DNA from 2 places in the Pseudomonas sp. CFBP 5748 genome. Region 1 is predicted to be linked to the other one. Evidence: predicted binding sites of a transcription regulator. Region 1 holds the regulator's gene; the other holds the start of a gene.

Region 1 (7,912 bases):
GCTGCGGATGGCTTCTGGCTCCGCGCCATCCACCAGCAATTGCAGGCCTTTGCGGGAGTAGCTGTCGGGTTCGGCATCGGCCACCCCTTCCAACCCCAGCAGGCCTTCCTTGCGCGCAGTCAGGCTCCAGTTCACCACACGATCGATACCGCCAGCCAAGTCGACACGAGGAGGGAACAGAATCCAGATCAGCACCTGCATGGCACGCTTGAAAGCGCTCATAGGCGACTGCAACAGCGCGGCGCCAACAGTGCCGCCGATCACGATCAACGCTGCCGGGCCGTTGGCCAGGGCCCCAAGATGACCACCTTCCAGGTAATTGCCGCCAATAATGGCGACGAACGCCATGACAATGCCGATCAGGCTAAGCACATCCATTACAGGCACGCCTCGACCAGGTGTCTACCGATGTCATCCAACCCGTACACCGCGTCGGCGAGATCTGCTTTGACGATGGCCATCGGCATGCCGTAGATCACGCAACTGGCTTCATCCTGGGCCCAGATCGCACTGCCGCCCTGCTTGAGCAGGCGTGCGCCTTCGCGACCGTCGGCGCCCATGCCGGTGAGCACCACCGCCAGAACTTTGTCACCGTAGGACTTGGCGGCGGAACCGAAGGTGATGTCCACGCACGGCTTGTAGTTCAAACGTTCGTCGCCCGGCAGGATTTTCACCGCGCCGCGGCCATCGACCATCATCTGCTTGCCACCCGGGGCCAACAACGCCAGGCCCGGACGCAGGATGTCACCATCCTCGGCTTCCTTGACGCTGATGTTGCACAGTTTGTCCAATCGCTCGGCGAAGGCCTTGGTAAAGGCTGCGGGCATGTGCTGGATCAGCACGATAGGAGCCGGGAAATTGGCCGGCAACTGAGTCAGGACCCGCTGCAGCGCCACCGGCCCACCGGTGGACGTACCGATCGCGACCAGTTTGTAGGCTTTGCGCTTGGGTGCCGGCGACGACGCACTGACTGGCGCCGCACGTGCAGGCGCGGGTGCCGGAGCACTGCGCACCGGTGCCGGATTGAAACTGCCCGCCGAAGTCGGGGCTGGCGCAGGGCTTGGCGCAACCACAGGCGCCGGCGCGCTGTAGGCCCCAAGACGTCGGTTGCTGCGGGAAATGCTGTGGACCTTTTCGCACAGCAACTGCCGAACCTTGTCGGGGTTGCGCGAAATGTCTTCGAAGTTTTTCGGCAGGAAATCCACCGCCCCGGCGTCCAGCGCATCGAGGGTCACCCGGGCGCCTTCATGGGTCAGGGAGGAGAACATCAATACGGGAGTCGGGCAGCGCTGCATGATATGCCGCACGGCTGTGATGCCATCCATCATCGGCATCTCGTAGTCCATGGTGATCACGTCTGGTTTGAGTGCCAGCGCCTGATCGATCGCCTCTTTGCCGTTGGTCGCCGTACCGACGACTTGAATACTCGTATCCGCCGAAAGAATTTCCGAGACGCGGCGGCGGAAAAACCCCGAATCGTCCACCACCAGGACTTTAACTACCATAAACACTCCGTTAGACGAGGCGCGGCACTGGGCCACGCCCCTCCAGAATCAAATACGCCGGGCGGCGTAACGCTTGAGCATGCTTGGCACATCGAGAATCAATGCGATGCGACCGTCGCCGGTGATGGTGGCGCCGGACATGCCCGGGGTGCCCTGGAGCATCTTGCCCAATGGCTTGATGACCACTTCTTCCTGGCCCACCAACTGATCGACGACAAAGCCGATCCGCTGGGTGCCCACCGATAGGATCACCACGTGGCCTTCGCCCTGCTCCACATGAGCCGCGGAGCTGACCAGCCAGCGCTTGAGGTAGAACAGCGGCAGTGCCTTGTCCCGTACGATCACCACTTCCTGGCCGTCCACCACGTTGGTACGCGACAGGTCGAGGTGGAAGATCTCGTTGACGTTGACCAGCGGGAAGGCAAATGCCTGGTTGCCCAGCATGACCATCAGGGTCGGCATGATCGCCAGGGTCAGCGGGACCTTGATGACGATCTTCGAGCCCTGGCCCTTGGTCGAGTAGATGTTGATCGAACCGTTGAGCTGGGAAATCTTGGTTTTCACCACGTCCATGCCCACGCCACGGCCCGACACATCGGAAATCTCGGTCTTGGTCGAGAAGCCCGGGGCGAAGATCAGGTTGTAGCACTCGGTGTCGCTCAGGCGGTCGGCGGCGTCCTTGTCCATCACTCCGCGTTTCACCGCGATGGAACGCAACACGTTCGGGTCCATGCCTTTGCCGTCGTCGGAGATCGACAACAGGATGTGGTCACCCTCCTGCTCGGCGGCCAGCACGACCTTGCCGCTACGGACCTTGCCCGACTCTTCACGCTCTTGCGGCGATTCGATGCCGTGGTCGACGGCGTTGCGCACCAAGTGGACCAGCGGGTCGGCCAGGGCCTCGACAAGGTTTTTGTCGAGGTCGGTCTCTTCACCCACCAACTCCAGGTTGATTTCTTTCTTGAGCTGGCGAGCCAGGTCACGAACCAGGCGCGGGAAGCGCCCGAAGACTTTCTTGATCGGCTGCATCCGGGTCTTCATGACCGCGGTCTGCAAGTCGGCCGTGACCACGTCGAGGTTCGACACGGCCTTGGACATGGCTTCGTCCTGGCTGTTGAGGCCCAGGCGCACCAGACGGTTACGCACCAGCACCAGTTCGCCGACCATGTTCATGATCTCGTCCAGGCGTGCGGTGTCGACCCGAACGGTGGTCTCGGCTTCGCTCGCCGGTTTTTCCGCTGGAGCCGCCGCCGGGGCACGGGCGGCTGCCGGGGCAGCTGCCGCAGCAGGCTTGGGCGTCTCGGCCTTCGGCTCCGGTGCCTTGGCAGCGGGTTTTGGCACAGCCTTGGCCGCCGGCGCAGCAGTGGCGGTAGTCCCAGCAGCAGGGGCGGCCGTGGCCTTCCCGACCTCACTGAACTTGCCTTTGCCATGCAGTTCGTCGAGCAACGATTCGAATTCGTGATCACTGATCAGGTCACTGCCCGCCGCGGCGGCGGCAGGCTTGGCTGGCGCCGGTGCCGAAGCAATGGCCGAGTCCAGCGCGTCAACGGCAAACGTGCCCTTGCCATGCAACTGATCGAGCAAGGCTTCGAATTCGTCGTCGGTGATATCGGAGCTGTCGCCCGCCGCTTTCGGGGCGGCCGCGGCTGGCGCAGGCACAACCGCATCGGGCGCGAACTGGCCTTTGCCATGAAGCTGGTCGAGCAACGATTCGAACTCGTCGTCAGTGATTTCATCGCTGGCAGCGGCAGTCGACTCGCTGCTTGGTGCCGCAGGGGGGGCGGGAACTGCCGGGGCTGCGGCTTCAGCCTTGACGGCGTTCAGCGAGTCCAGCAATTGTTCAAATTCGTTATCGGTGATGTCGCCCGATTCCTCGGCGACCGGTTCTTCAGCGACCGCCTCGACAACCGGCGCGGCTTCGTCAGCCGATTGTGGCTCGGCCAGGCGTGCCAGCGCGGCGAGCAACTCAGGGGTGGCAGCGGTGATCGGCGAGCGCTCGCGCACTTCACTGAACATGCCGTTGACCGCATCCAGCGCTTCGAGCACCACGTCCATCAGTTCCGAATCAACGCGGCGTTCACCCTTGCGCAGGATGTCGAACACGTTTTCGGCAATGTGGCAGCACTCCACCAACTCATTGAGCTGGAGGAAGCCGGCGCCTCCTTTTACAGTGTGGAAACCGCGAAAAATTGCATTGAGCAAGTCCGCATCATCTGGTCGGCTTTCCAGCTCGACCAGCTGTTCAGACAGTTGCTCTAGAATCTCGCCGGCCTCAACCAGGAAATCCTGAAGGATCTCTTCATCGGCGCCGAAGCTCATTAATGGCTGCTCCTAAAACAGGGCTAAAACTCAGAATCCAAGGCTGGACAGCAAATCGTCCACATCGTCCTGACCGGACATAACGTCTTCTCTTTTATCGGCATGAATCTGCGGACCTTCACCCTGCGAGAGATGTTTTTGTGGATCTTTTTCAGCAAGTATCGCTTCACGGTCGTGTTCGATGCCTGCAAAGCGGTCGACCTGGCTGGCCATCAACACCAGTTTGAGCAGATTGCTTTCAACTTCGGTGACCAATTGGGTCACGCGCTTGATCACTTGGCCGGTCAAGTCCTGATAGTCCTGAGCCAGCAGAATGTCGTTGAGGTTGCTTGCCACGGCGCGGGTCTCGGTGCCGCTGCGCGTCAGGAAACCGTCGACCCGGCGGGCCAGCTCCCGAAACTCTTCAGCGCCGACTTCGCGACGCATGAACCGGCCCCAATCGGTGCTCAAGGCCTGGGCTTCTTCGCTCAGGCCATTGACCAGCGGCGTTGCGCTCTCCACCAAGTCCATGGTGCGGTTGGCTGCGGCCTCGGTCAGCTTGACCACATAACCCAGACGCTCGGTAGCGTCGGTGATCTGCGAGACTTCCTCGGCCTGCGGCATGTGCGGGTCGATCTGGAAATTGACAATTGCGCTGTGCAATTCACGCGTGAGCTTGCCCACTTCCTGATACAGACCTCGGTCACGGGTCTGGTTGAGCTCATGGATCATTTGAACCGCATCGCCAAAGCGGCCTTTTTCAAGGCTGTCGACCAGTTCGCGGGCATGTTTTTTCAGGGTCGATTCGAAGTCGCCCATTGAAGATTCGTTGTCCATAGCTCCCCCGTGGCGCCGTTAACCGATGCGTTCGAAGATTTTTTCGATCTTCTCTTTCAACGCCTGGGCCGTGAAGGGTTTGACCACATAGCCGTTCACACCGGCTTGGGCCGCTTCGATGATCTGCTCGCGCTTGGCTTCGGCAGTCACCATCAGCACCGGAAGGTGCTTGAGTTTTTCGTCGGCGCGTACATGGCGCAGCAAGTCGATACCGGTCATGCCGGGCATGTTCCAGTCAGTCACCAGAAAGTCGATGCTCCCGCTGTTGAGGACCGGAATGGCAGTAGTGCCATCGTCAGCCTCGACCGTGTTGGTGAACCCAAGGTCACGCAACAGGTTTTTTATGATCCGCCGCATCGTTGAGAAGTCATCAACGATGAGGATTTTCATGTTCTTGTCCAATTCGACCTCCAAGCAGTCTTAAACGCGCCCAGCACCTGAACGCGCCATTTCAATCAATCCGGCACAACACTCGACAACGGCCTGGAGCACCACGGTTGGAGACTGGCGCAGCGCATGCCAGACCAGCTCGTTCGCAATGCTCCCACACAGCTGTCAGCGCGCTCGCCACTCCCCCAAACGCCCCCGCAAACGGGCCGCGCACTGGCTGTGTAACTGGCTGACCCGCGATTCGCTGACCCCCAGGACCTCACCGATTTCCTTGAGGTTCAGCTCTTCGTCGTAGTACAGCGCCAAGACCAGTCGCTCACGCTCCGGCAAATTGGCAATCGCATCCGCCAGCGCGCTCTGGAAACGCTCATCTTCCAGGTCACGCGATGGCTCCATGTGAGCACTCGCGCCGTCCTCGTGCAGCCCTTCGTGTTCGCCGTCCTGCAGCAGGTCGTCGAAACTGAACAGGCGGCTGCCCAAGGTGTCGTTCAAAATCCCGTAATAATCATCGAGACTCAATTGGAGTTCGGCCGCAACCTCGTGATCTTTAGCGTCTCGCCCGGTTTTAGCTTCAATAGCGCGGATCGCGTCACTGACCATGCGGGTGTTGCGATGCACCGAACGCGGTGCCCAATCGCCCTTGCGGACCTCATCGAGCATCGCCCCACGAATGCGAATACCGGCATACGTTTCGAAACTGGCGCCTTTGCTCGCGTCGTATTTGTTCGACACTTCGAGCAGGCCGATCATGCCTGCCTGGATCAAGTCCTCAACCTGGACACTGGCCGGCAACCGCGCCAGCAAGTGGTAGGCGATACGCTTGACCAGTGGCGCGTAACGCTCGATCAGTTCGTATTGGGCGTCCCGTGCCGATTTTTTATAGAGATGGTTGTAACCGCTGGCTGTCATAGCACGGGCCCTGCTGTTTGTTGCACGAGACGCTCGACGAAAAACTCCAGGTGCCCGCGAGGGTTGGCCGGCAGTGGCCAGGTATCAACCTTCTGGGCGATAGCCTTGAACGCCAGCGCACATTTGGAACGGGGAAAGGCTTCATAAACCGCACGTTGCTTCTGGACAGCCTTGCGTACGCTTTCGTCGTAGGGCACAGCGCCGACGTATTGTAGGGCGACGTCCAGGAAACGATCCGTGACCTTTGTCAACTTGGCGAACAGGTTGCGACCTTCCTGCGGGCTCTGGGCCATGTTGGCCAGGACACGGAAGCGGTTCATGCCGTAGTCACGGTTCAATAACTTGATCAGGGCATAGGCGTCGGTGATGGACGTGGGTTCGTCGCAGACCACCAGGAGCACTTCCTGGGCAGCGCGGACGAAACTGACCACCGAGTCACCGATACCGGCAGCGGTGTCGATCACCAGCACATCGAGGTTATCACCGATGTCGCTGAAGGCCTGGATCAGGCCCGCGTGCTGGGCCGGGGTCAGGTGAACCATGCTCTGGGTGCCGGAGGCAGCCGGCACGATACGAATCCCGCCGGGCCCCTGCAGCAGCACGTCGCGCAGTTCGCAGCGGCCTTCAATCACGTCCGCCAGCGTGCGTTTGGGCGTGAGCCCCAACAGCACATCGACGTTCGCCAGGCCCAGGTCGGCGTCCAGCAGCATGACCCGTCGGCCAAGCTCTGCCAGAGCCAGGGACAAGTTCACTGACACGTTAGTCTTCCCGACGCCACCTTTGCCGCCGGTCACCGCGATCACCTGTACGGGATGCATGCTGCCCATGTTCGTTCTTTACCTTGTCTTACTTAGACGGAGGCCACATTACTGGCTGCGCGTTCCCATTCGGAACAATGCATGGCAGACCATCGATGTAGGTACAAAAAATATTCATGATTACCTCAGCCGACCTGCTTGGTCGGGCTGTGGTAGATATCAGCGAACATATCAGCCATGGCTTCTTCGCTGGGTTCTTCCTGCATTTGCACACTCACGGCACGACTGACCAGTTGATGACGGCGCGGCAGATGCAAATCATCCGGGATCCGCGGTCCGTCGGTCAGGTAGGCCACCGGTAATTCATGACCGATCGCCAGGCTCAGCACCTCGCCCAGGCTTGCCGTTTCGTCCAGCTTAGTCAGGATGCAGCCGGCCAGCCCGCAGCGTTTGTAGCTGTGGTACGCGGCGGTTAGAACCTGCTTTTGGCTAGTGGTTGCCAACACGAGATAATTTTTTGACTTGATACCGCGCCCGGCCAGGCTTTCGAGCTGCATGCGCAGGGCCGGATCGCTGGCTTGCAGGCCGGCGGTGTCGATCAGCACGACGCGTTTGCGCAGCAGCGGTTCCAGCGCCTGGACCAGGGACTGGCCCGGATCCACATGGGTCACCGACACATTGAGGATCCGGCCCAGGGTCTTGAGTTGTTCCTGGGCGCCGATGCGGAAACTGTCCATGCTCACCAGGGCGATGCTCTGGGCGCCGTACTTGAGTACATAACGGGCGGCGAGCTTGGCCAGGGTGGTGGTCTTGCCCATGCCGGCAGGGCCGACCATCGCAATCACCCCGCCCTCTTCCAGCGGCTCGACTTCCGGCGTGACGATCATCCGCGCCAAGTGTGCCAGCAACATGCGCCAGGCCTGGCGAGGCTCTTCGATACCGTTGATCAGCGCCAGCAGGTCACGGGACAACGGGCCGGACAAGCCGATGCGTTGCAGGCGACGCCAGAGGTTGGCCTGGGCCGGACGGCTGCCTTGCAGCTGGTTCCAGGCCAGGGAGCCGAGCTGAACCTCCATCAGTTCACGCAGGCTGTTGAGTTCAAAGCGCATCGAGTCCAGGGCACGCGGGTCAACACCCCTGGCTGGCGCGGCCTGCGCCGGGGCCGGGGCCGGACGACGCGGCTCGGCCTGGGCCTGCTCGACCAGCGGCTCGGCC
Region 2 (7,912 bases), on a different contig from region 1:
ATTCCTGGTGCCTGCGCTGGGGTTTGATCGGCGCTGCTTGAAATCCGATTTGAGCGGCAACGTCTAACGAACATCATCAAACCTTGCGTGAGACCCTTTTCATGAGTGGACAAAACTCGCATTCAGGCGAGCTGAAACGCGGCCTGAAAAATCGCCACATTCAACTGATCGCCCTCGGCGGCGCGATCGGCACCGGCCTGTTCCTTGGTTCGGCGGGGGTGCTGAAGTCAGCTGGCCCGTCGATGATCCTCGGCTACGCTATTTGCGGTTTCATCGCCTTCATGATCATGCGCCAGTTGGGCGAAATGATCGTCGAAGAGCCGGTGGCCGGTTCCTTCAGCCACTTTGCCCACAAATACTGGGGCGGTTTCGCCGGGTTCCTGTCGGGCTGGAACTGCTGGATTCTCTACATCCTGGTGGGCATGTCCGAGCTGACGGCGGTGGGCAAGTACATCCACTACTGGGCGCCGGACATTCCAACCTGGGCCTCGGCTGCCGCGTTTTTTGTGCTGATCAACGCGATCAACCTGGCCAACGTCAAAGTCTTCGGCGAGGCCGAATTCTGGTTCGCGATCATCAAGGTCGTGGCGATTGTCGGCATGATTGCCCTGGGCAGCTACTTGCTGGTCAGCGGTCACGGCGGCCCACAAGCGTCGGTGACCAACCTGTGGGCCCACGGTGGATTCTTCCCCAACGGCGTGAGCGGGCTGGTGATGGCCATGGCGATCATCATGTTCTCCTTCGGTGGCCTGGAGATGCTTGGCTTCACCGCGGCTGAGGCGGACAAACCGAAAACCGTGATCCCCAAGGCTATCAACCAGGTGATTTACCGGATCCTGATTTTCTACATCGGTGCCCTGGTGGTGCTGTTGTCCCTGACCCCTTGGGACAGCCTGCTGACCACCCTCAACGCCTCCGGCGATGCCTACAGCGGCAGCCCGTTCGTGCAGGTGTTCTCGATGCTGGGCAGCAACACGGCGGCGCACATCCTCAACTTCGTGGTGTTGACCGCTGCGCTGTCGGTGTACAACAGCGGCACTTACTGCAACAGCCGCATGTTGCTGGGCATGGCCGAGCAGGGCGATGCGCCCAAGGCTTTGGCGAAGATTGACAAGCGTGGCGTGCCGGTGCGTTCGATCCTCGCCTCGGCTGCGGTCACGCTGGTGGCGGTGTTGCTGAACTACCTGATCCCGCAGCATGCGCTGGAGTTGCTGATGTCCCTGGTGGTCGCGACCCTGGTGATCAACTGGGCGATGATCAGCTACTCGCACTTCAAGTTCCGCCAGCACATGAACCAGACCCGCCAGACGCCGCTGTTCAAGGCGCTGTGGTACCCGTACGGCAACTACGTCTGCCTGGCGTTCGTGGTGTTCATTCTGGGCGTGATGTTGTTGATCCCCGGCATCCAGATCTCGGTCTATGCGATTCCGGTGTGGGTGGTGTTCATGTGGGTGTGCTACGTGATCAAGAACAAGCGCAGTGCCCGGCATGAAATGGCCGTGGCAGCGGCTGCCAAGTAAGCACGAAACCCTGTGGGAGCGAGCTTGCTCGCGATGGCGTTGGGTCAGCAGCATCAATGGTGACTGACACGCTGCAATCGCGAGCAAGCTCGCTCCCACAAGGTTGATCGTTGGCTGGGGGATTCGGGGTATCCTGTGGGGCCTGAACCCGGACGTTTTCCATGCTGGCGATTTCCAACACTGTGCACATCCCGGACGCCGAGATCGAGTTGACGGCCATCCGCGCCCAAGGCGCCGGGGGGCAGAACGTCAATAAGGTGTCCAGCGCCGTGCACTTGCGCTTCGACATTCCGGCCTCGTCCTTGCCCGAGTTCTACAAGGAGCGCTTGCTGGCCTTGCGCGACAGTCGCATTACCAGCGACGGTGTGCTGATCATCAAGGCCCAGCAATATCGCACGCAGGAACAGAACCGGGCCGATGCCCTGGAGCGCCTGAGCGAACTGATCCTCAGCGCCACCAAGGTCGAAAAGAAGCGCCGCCCGACCAAACCGACCCTGGGCTCGAAAAAACGTCGCCTGGAATCCAAGACCAAGCGCGGCTCGATCAAGGCCGGTCGCGGTAAGGTGGACTTCTAGTTTTTCTCCCGCCCTTGGCGAGACCCCGGTGCCTGCCGGTACAGGTAGACACTCAGCGACAACCCGGCCAGGGCTGCCAGTGCGGCGAACAAAAAGATCGAAGCAAAGCCAAAGCCTGCCGCAACTGCACCAGCCAGTGGGCCGGTGATCCCCAGCGACAAGTCGATGAACAGCGAGTAAGCACCCACCGCCGCCCCACGGCTGGAGGCCGGTACCAGGTTGACCGCTTCCACGCCGAGCGCCGGGAACACCAGGGAAAAGCCGAAACCGCTCAACGCCGCACCCGCCAGGGCCCAATGGGCATCCGGTGCGAGCCACAGCAGCAACAGGCCGAGGGTTTCCACCGAGAGGCAGACGATCGCTACGCGGAAGCCGCCCAGGCGGTTGATCAGGTTGCCGAACAGCAAACGCGCGCCGATGAAGCTGGCGCCGAACAGACTCAGGCACAGCACCGCGTTGTCCCAATGCTGTGTTGCGTAATACAGGGTGATGAACGTAGCGATGGTGCCAAACCCGATGGAGCCCAGGGCCAGGCCACAGCCGTGCGGCAAGACGCGCCCCAGCACGTGCATGAACGGCAGGCGCTCGCCAGCGACGATGGGCGCAGCGGTCTTGCGCCAGGCCAGTGCCAACCCCAACAAACCCAGCAAGATAATGCTGACGCCCATGCTCCACAGCCCCAGGTGATTGACCAGCCAGACCCCCAACGGCGCACCAATCGCCAGCGCGCCATAACTGGCGATCCCGTTCCAGGAAATCACCTTGGCGGTATTGGCCGCGCCGACCCGGCCGATGCCCCAACCAATCGAACCGGAGCCCACCAGGCTTTCCGCGCTGCCCAGCACCAGGCGCCCGATCAACAGGCTGATCAGGCTGAGTATGGGCAGGTGTGGCGTCCAGGCAGACACCAGCATGAACACACCACTCAGCCCGCAGCCGGCGAGGCCGAACATGACCGCGCGTTTGCTGCCCAGATTGTCAATGATCCGGCTCGCATAAGGACGGCTGAGCAAGGTGGCCAGGTACTGAACGCTGATCACCAGCCCGGCGATCACCGCGCCGAAACCCAACTCGCCATGGACATAGCCAGGCAGCACGGCCAGGGGAATACCGATATTCAGGTAACCAATGAACGTGAACAGGACGATGGAAACGACTTGCAGCGTGACCGCCAGGGGGCGCTGGGAATCTGACATGGGGTAAAGGTCCACGGAGCAGCAGGATAGATAGGCTGCTTATGATAACGGCGACCGTGGCGGCAGCGCGTGGAAAAGTAAAACTATTTGTCCAATGGTTGCTCAGCGGTCGTTTTGCCCGCCGACCAGGTGCGTGGTGACGAGTGCCGCAAGGGCGTTTTCTTCGGTGCCGAAACGAGCCAGCAGGGCGGCTTGTTTCTCAGGAGAAAGGCGTGTCCAGATCTCGACCATTTTCTCGGCGGTGCCGATCAGTACGCTGGCCTGGGCTTCGCTGAAGGTCGGGGTGTCATCGGTCATGGTGCGGGGGCTCGGGATTCAGGCAGTGTGGAAAGCGCATATTAGCGCTTTCCACACGGTCTGGTGGTGCGGGTGAATCAGTCTTCGCTGTCGGCCTGGCGGCGTTCAGTGGCTTCCTTGGGCTCGGGTTGCTGGGCGTCTGGTTGCCCCCCGGCTTGTAGCGTGGTCGTCTGCTCAGTGTCGTGCAGGCTTGGGAAGGGGAGATTAGGGATCTCGTGCATATCGCGCTCCTCGCAAAGTCTGTTGATAGATCTGGTAGATCCGCGCTTTTAAAAAGCCTGGGCAGGATACCCCAGGAGAAATGACAAAAAGACTTTTAAATCCCGCTGTGCCGACAAAAGGGGTTGTCTGGACAGGTCATGCTCAATGCTGTGACTCAATAGTCGCGGCGCTTGCGAAATGCCCATCGGCCGGCAATCAGGGTGAAGGTTGCCACCAGCGCCACCAGGATCCAGAAGCCTTCGGGATCGCCGGCAAGCGGCACGCCTCCGACGTTCATGCCAAAGAAGCCGGCAATGATGTTGATGGGCAACGCCAACACGGTGACCACCGTCAGGGTGAACAGGGTGCGGTTGCTTTGTTCGTTGAGGTTGGCGGCGATTTCTTCCTGCAACAGCTTGATCCGTTCGCCCAGCGCGGTGAGGTCGTTGATGATCAGGGCGAACTCCTCGGTAGATTTACGCAGCTCCTTGACGTCTTCCTTCTGCAACCATTGTGGCGGGCGGTTGAGCAGACGCAGCAACGAACCCGGCTCCAGGGCCAGCAGGCGTTGCAGGCGCACGAGTATCCGACGTTGGCTGCCCAACTCGGCGCGGTTGGTGGACAGTCGTGAGGACAGCAACTGATCTTCGATCTGGTCGACGCTAAGGCTGGTCTTGCGCACGATCTGGGTCAGCACTTCGCCTTGGTCGCGCAGCAGGTGTACGAGTAGCTCCAGCGGCGAGCGAAAGCGCTCGCCGGCCTTGACCGACGAGCGCAGCTTATCGACCGAGTGCAACGGTTGCAGTCGCGCGCTGACAATCAAGCGACTGTGCACGCACACCCACAATGTGGAGACGTCCGAAGACACCAGGTTGCTGAGGTTGAACACGACATCGTTCACCACCGCCAGCAGCGCCGAGTCCACGTGCTCGATGCGGGTCGAGCGCGAGCCTTCGTGCAGGGCTTCGAAAAACTCATCTGGCAAGGTCAGATGGCTTTTCATCCAGCGCTCGCACGCGGCATGCGCCAGGTTCAGGTGCAGCCAGAGGAACTCATCGGCCTCTTGCGGGTGTTGCAGGCTCCGTAAGGCCTGAGCCGAATCAATCTCCTGCCCACGCTCGCCGGGACGGAAACGAAACCCGTACAGCAGGCCGAACAGATCCGGATCGCGGTGGCTTTGATCGATGCTGTGGTTCATGAAGTCTCGCTGGCGGGAAGTGCCTGTGGCGGCTACAGGTTCACTTGGAGGGCATCATCGCAAGCTTTCTTGATGCTTTTGTGACAGTTGTGCAGCACCGCCAAACCGGCAGTTACCGGGAGTTGCAATGTCCATCGATGATGGATGGCGCAGATCGCCGCGCTTTGGTTCTCGCATCGTTTTTGTGAGGTCCGACAACCGACCACTCCTGCTGGCTACCGATGGTCGGGAAGGCTCAAGAACGCCCCTGGCAGGCCGATGGTGTGTACATATCCACCGCATTCGGTTGCGGCACGAACATGGAGGTCGGGACACGTCGTTCCGTGGGTTCGATTATTTTTTCTTCTCAAGAGATCCCCTCTATGTTTCTACAAAAATCCCTGAGAGCCCAGATTCTCACCCTGCTGAGCGGCAGCCTACTGGCGATGCTGCTGATCGCCCTGGCGTCTTTTCATTTTCTTTCCGATGGCATCCAGAATTATCGCAACCTGATCGACGGCCCATTGCGTGCCTCGCAGTTGATCGATGAGGCCAACCTGCAATTCAAGGTGCAGGTGCAGGAATGGAAAAACGTCCTGCTGCGCGGCAAGCAGCCGGCGGATCTGGATAAATACTGGAAGCAGTTCGAGGAGCGCCAGCGTGATGTCCAGGGCATTCTGGGTGAATTGATCGGGCGTGAGGGTGTGCCGGCGCCGATCAAGACGCGTATCGAGGCCTTGCGAGACGAACACCGTCAATTGGGCGCGGCGTACCAAAAGGGCCGCGATGCATTTGTGGCGGCCGGTGGCGACGCAGCGGCGGGCGATGCGGCGGTCAAAGGTGTGGACCGTGCGGCCAGTGAGCAGATGAGTGCGCTGGTGGTGGAGTTGCGCAAACTGGCCACCGAGCAATCGACGTTAATCAGTGTCGGCGCTGACCGCACGATTATGTTGGGCACTGTGGTCATGCTGGTGTCGGGCCTGCTGATCGGGTTGTTCAGCCTGTGGCTGGTCAATCGCAACCTGGTTCAGCCGATCCGTAACCTGATCGAATACGTGACCCGACTGAGTCATGGGCGTTTCGCTGAGCGTGTGACGAGTAACCGTCAGGACGAGTTGGGCAATCTGGCGGTAGCGGCCAACACACTGCGTGATTTCCTGGCTGAAACCTTTACCCGGCTGCAACGCAGTGCCACGGAACTGGACAGTGCCAGCGGTGAGCTCAATGCCATCGCCAGCCTGATGAGCCAGGGCACCAGCGAGCAATTCGAACGCACCGATCAGGTGGCGACGGCGATGAACGAAATGTCCGCCACGGCCCAGGAAGTCGCCCGTCATGCCGCCGACGCAGCACGGGCGGCCGATGACGCTGATCAATCGGCGCAACAGGGCGAGAAGGTTATGCAAGGGACCATCCACACCATCACCCGCATGCGCGGAGAGATCGCCAACACCGCCACGGTCATTCGTCAGTTGGAAACCGACAGTGGGCGCATCGGCAAGGTGCTGGAGGTGATCCGCGGGATCGCCGAGCAGACCAACCTGCTGGCCCTCAACGCAGCCATCGAAGCGGCTCGGGCCGGTGAGGCGGGGCGCGGTTTCGCGGTGGTCGCCGATGAAGTGCGCAGCCTGGCCCAGCGCACGGCTTCATCCATCATCGAGATCAACCAGATCATCCAGACCGTACAAACCGGTGCGGTGGACGCGGCCCAGGCCATCGAAAGCGGGCAGTCGCGCAGCGAAGAAAGTGTGGAACAGGTGACCCAGGCCGGTGCGATGCTCGAACGCATCACCCAGGCTGTCGAAGCGATCCGCGACATGAACCGCCAGATCGCCACCGCCGCCGAAGAGCAGACTTCCGTGGCCGAAGACATTTCGCGCAACCTGACTGAAATCACCTGTATCGCCAGCACCAACCTGGACAACGTGCAGCGCACCGAAGCCGCCAGCCGGAACCTGCACGGCTTGTCTGGGCAGTTGAATGAAGTGACGGCGCGGTTGAGTGCCTGACAGCAGTTAGCGTAGTTGTTGATAGATGCAAAAAAGCCGCGCAACCTTAGGGTTGCGCGGCTCTTTTTTGCCGATGGATCAAGTGTCTTGCTTGTTGCTCAGTACTTTGCCGGTCGTGGCATCGAAGTCCACGTCGAACTCTTTGCCGTCAGCGGTTTTCAGTTCCACTTCATATTCATAACCGTCGAAGTGGTTGTCCAGGTCGGTGTCGGTGATGCTCGCGCCCGGGTGCAACTTCAGGGCTTCTTCGTTCATCGATTCAAGCGACTTGATCTTGCCTTCCTTGACCAGTTGTGGGATCTGGTCAACTCGCACATCCGCCTGGGCCAGGCCAGCGCCGAGGGTCAGGGCAGCGGCGGTAAACAGGGCAGTCAAAGTTTTCATAAGTTCTTTCCTTGGTGTCATTAAGGGGTGAGTCGTTTAAGTGGGGCCAGATTATCTCTGGCAACTTAATTCACCCTTAATTCGAAAAAACTTCTGAAGTGCCGAACAGGGCCCATGGGGCAAAGTCTTTACCCCTATGGGCGTGTTTGGGTTCAGTAACCGTTCTTTTCCAGCAACTGCACGACGTTGCCAGTCTCGGGGCGCTTGAAGTATTTGAGCAGTTCACTGGCGCGGTTGGTAAAGATGCCGTCGACGCCGGCCTCCATGACTTTCTTGAAGTCCACCGCATCGTCCACGGTGTAGACATGCACCAACAGACCCTGATCATGGGTGTACTGGTTCATCCACGGCTGCACCAGGTTCGAGTAACTCTGGCTACCACCCTGGGTCAACGCTGCAGACGGTCCGGTGCCGATGGCGCCCAGGGTCTTGGCGTACTGCACCCATTTTTCGAACTCAGCCCGGTCCTTGGGTTCCTGTTTGGCGTAATAGGCCGCTTTGTCGGTTTCGCCGGACTCGGCGAACGGCACCTTGGACTTGGGCTCGATGTTGC

Evidence for each region. The regulator FliA, encoded in region 1, starts transcription of late flagellar genes. The targets are predictions, from matches to a motif close to CTAAAGTTTNNNNNNNNNNNGCCGNTAA.
Region 2: ACWNZ1_RS16460 (methyl-accepting chemotaxis protein) is a predicted target of FliA. The motif match lies at 5,222-5,249, and genes of this name have one in related genera.

The regions. Positions count from the first base shown of each region.
Region 1 covers NZ_JBSPTN010000001.1:247,227-255,138, reverse strand. Annotated here, with positions in the region: gene ACWNZ1_RS01225 (flagellar motor protein) at 1-378, opposite strand, end outside; gene ACWNZ1_RS01220 (protein-glutamate methylesterase/protein-glutamine glutaminase) at 378-1,505, opposite strand; gene ACWNZ1_RS01215 (chemotaxis protein CheA) at 1,554-3,824, opposite strand; gene ACWNZ1_RS01210 (protein phosphatase CheZ) at 3,855-4,640, opposite strand; gene ACWNZ1_RS01205 (chemotaxis response regulator CheY) at 4,659-5,030, opposite strand; gene fliA (RNA polymerase sigma factor FliA) at 5,196-5,939, opposite strand; gene fleN (flagellar synthesis regulator FleN) at 5,936-6,766, opposite strand; gene flhF (flagellar biosynthesis protein FlhF) at 6,883-7,912, opposite strand, start outside.
Region 2 covers NZ_JBSPTN010000006.1:315,970-323,881, forward strand. Annotated here, with positions in the region: gene ACWNZ1_RS16430 (amino acid permease) at 102-1,520, shown strand; gene arfB (alternative ribosome rescue aminoacyl-tRNA hydrolase ArfB) at 1,682-2,095, shown strand; gene ACWNZ1_RS16440 (MFS transporter) at 2,092-3,291, opposite strand; gene ACWNZ1_RS16445 (hypothetical protein) at 3,394-3,588, opposite strand; gene ACWNZ1_RS16450 (hypothetical protein) at 3,666-3,809, opposite strand; gene ACWNZ1_RS16455 (transporter) at 3,965-4,987, opposite strand; gene ACWNZ1_RS16460 (methyl-accepting chemotaxis protein) at 5,350-6,975, shown strand; gene ACWNZ1_RS16465 (PepSY domain-containing protein) at 7,054-7,359, opposite strand; gene ACWNZ1_RS16470 (glycerophosphodiester phosphodiesterase) at 7,512-7,912, opposite strand, start outside.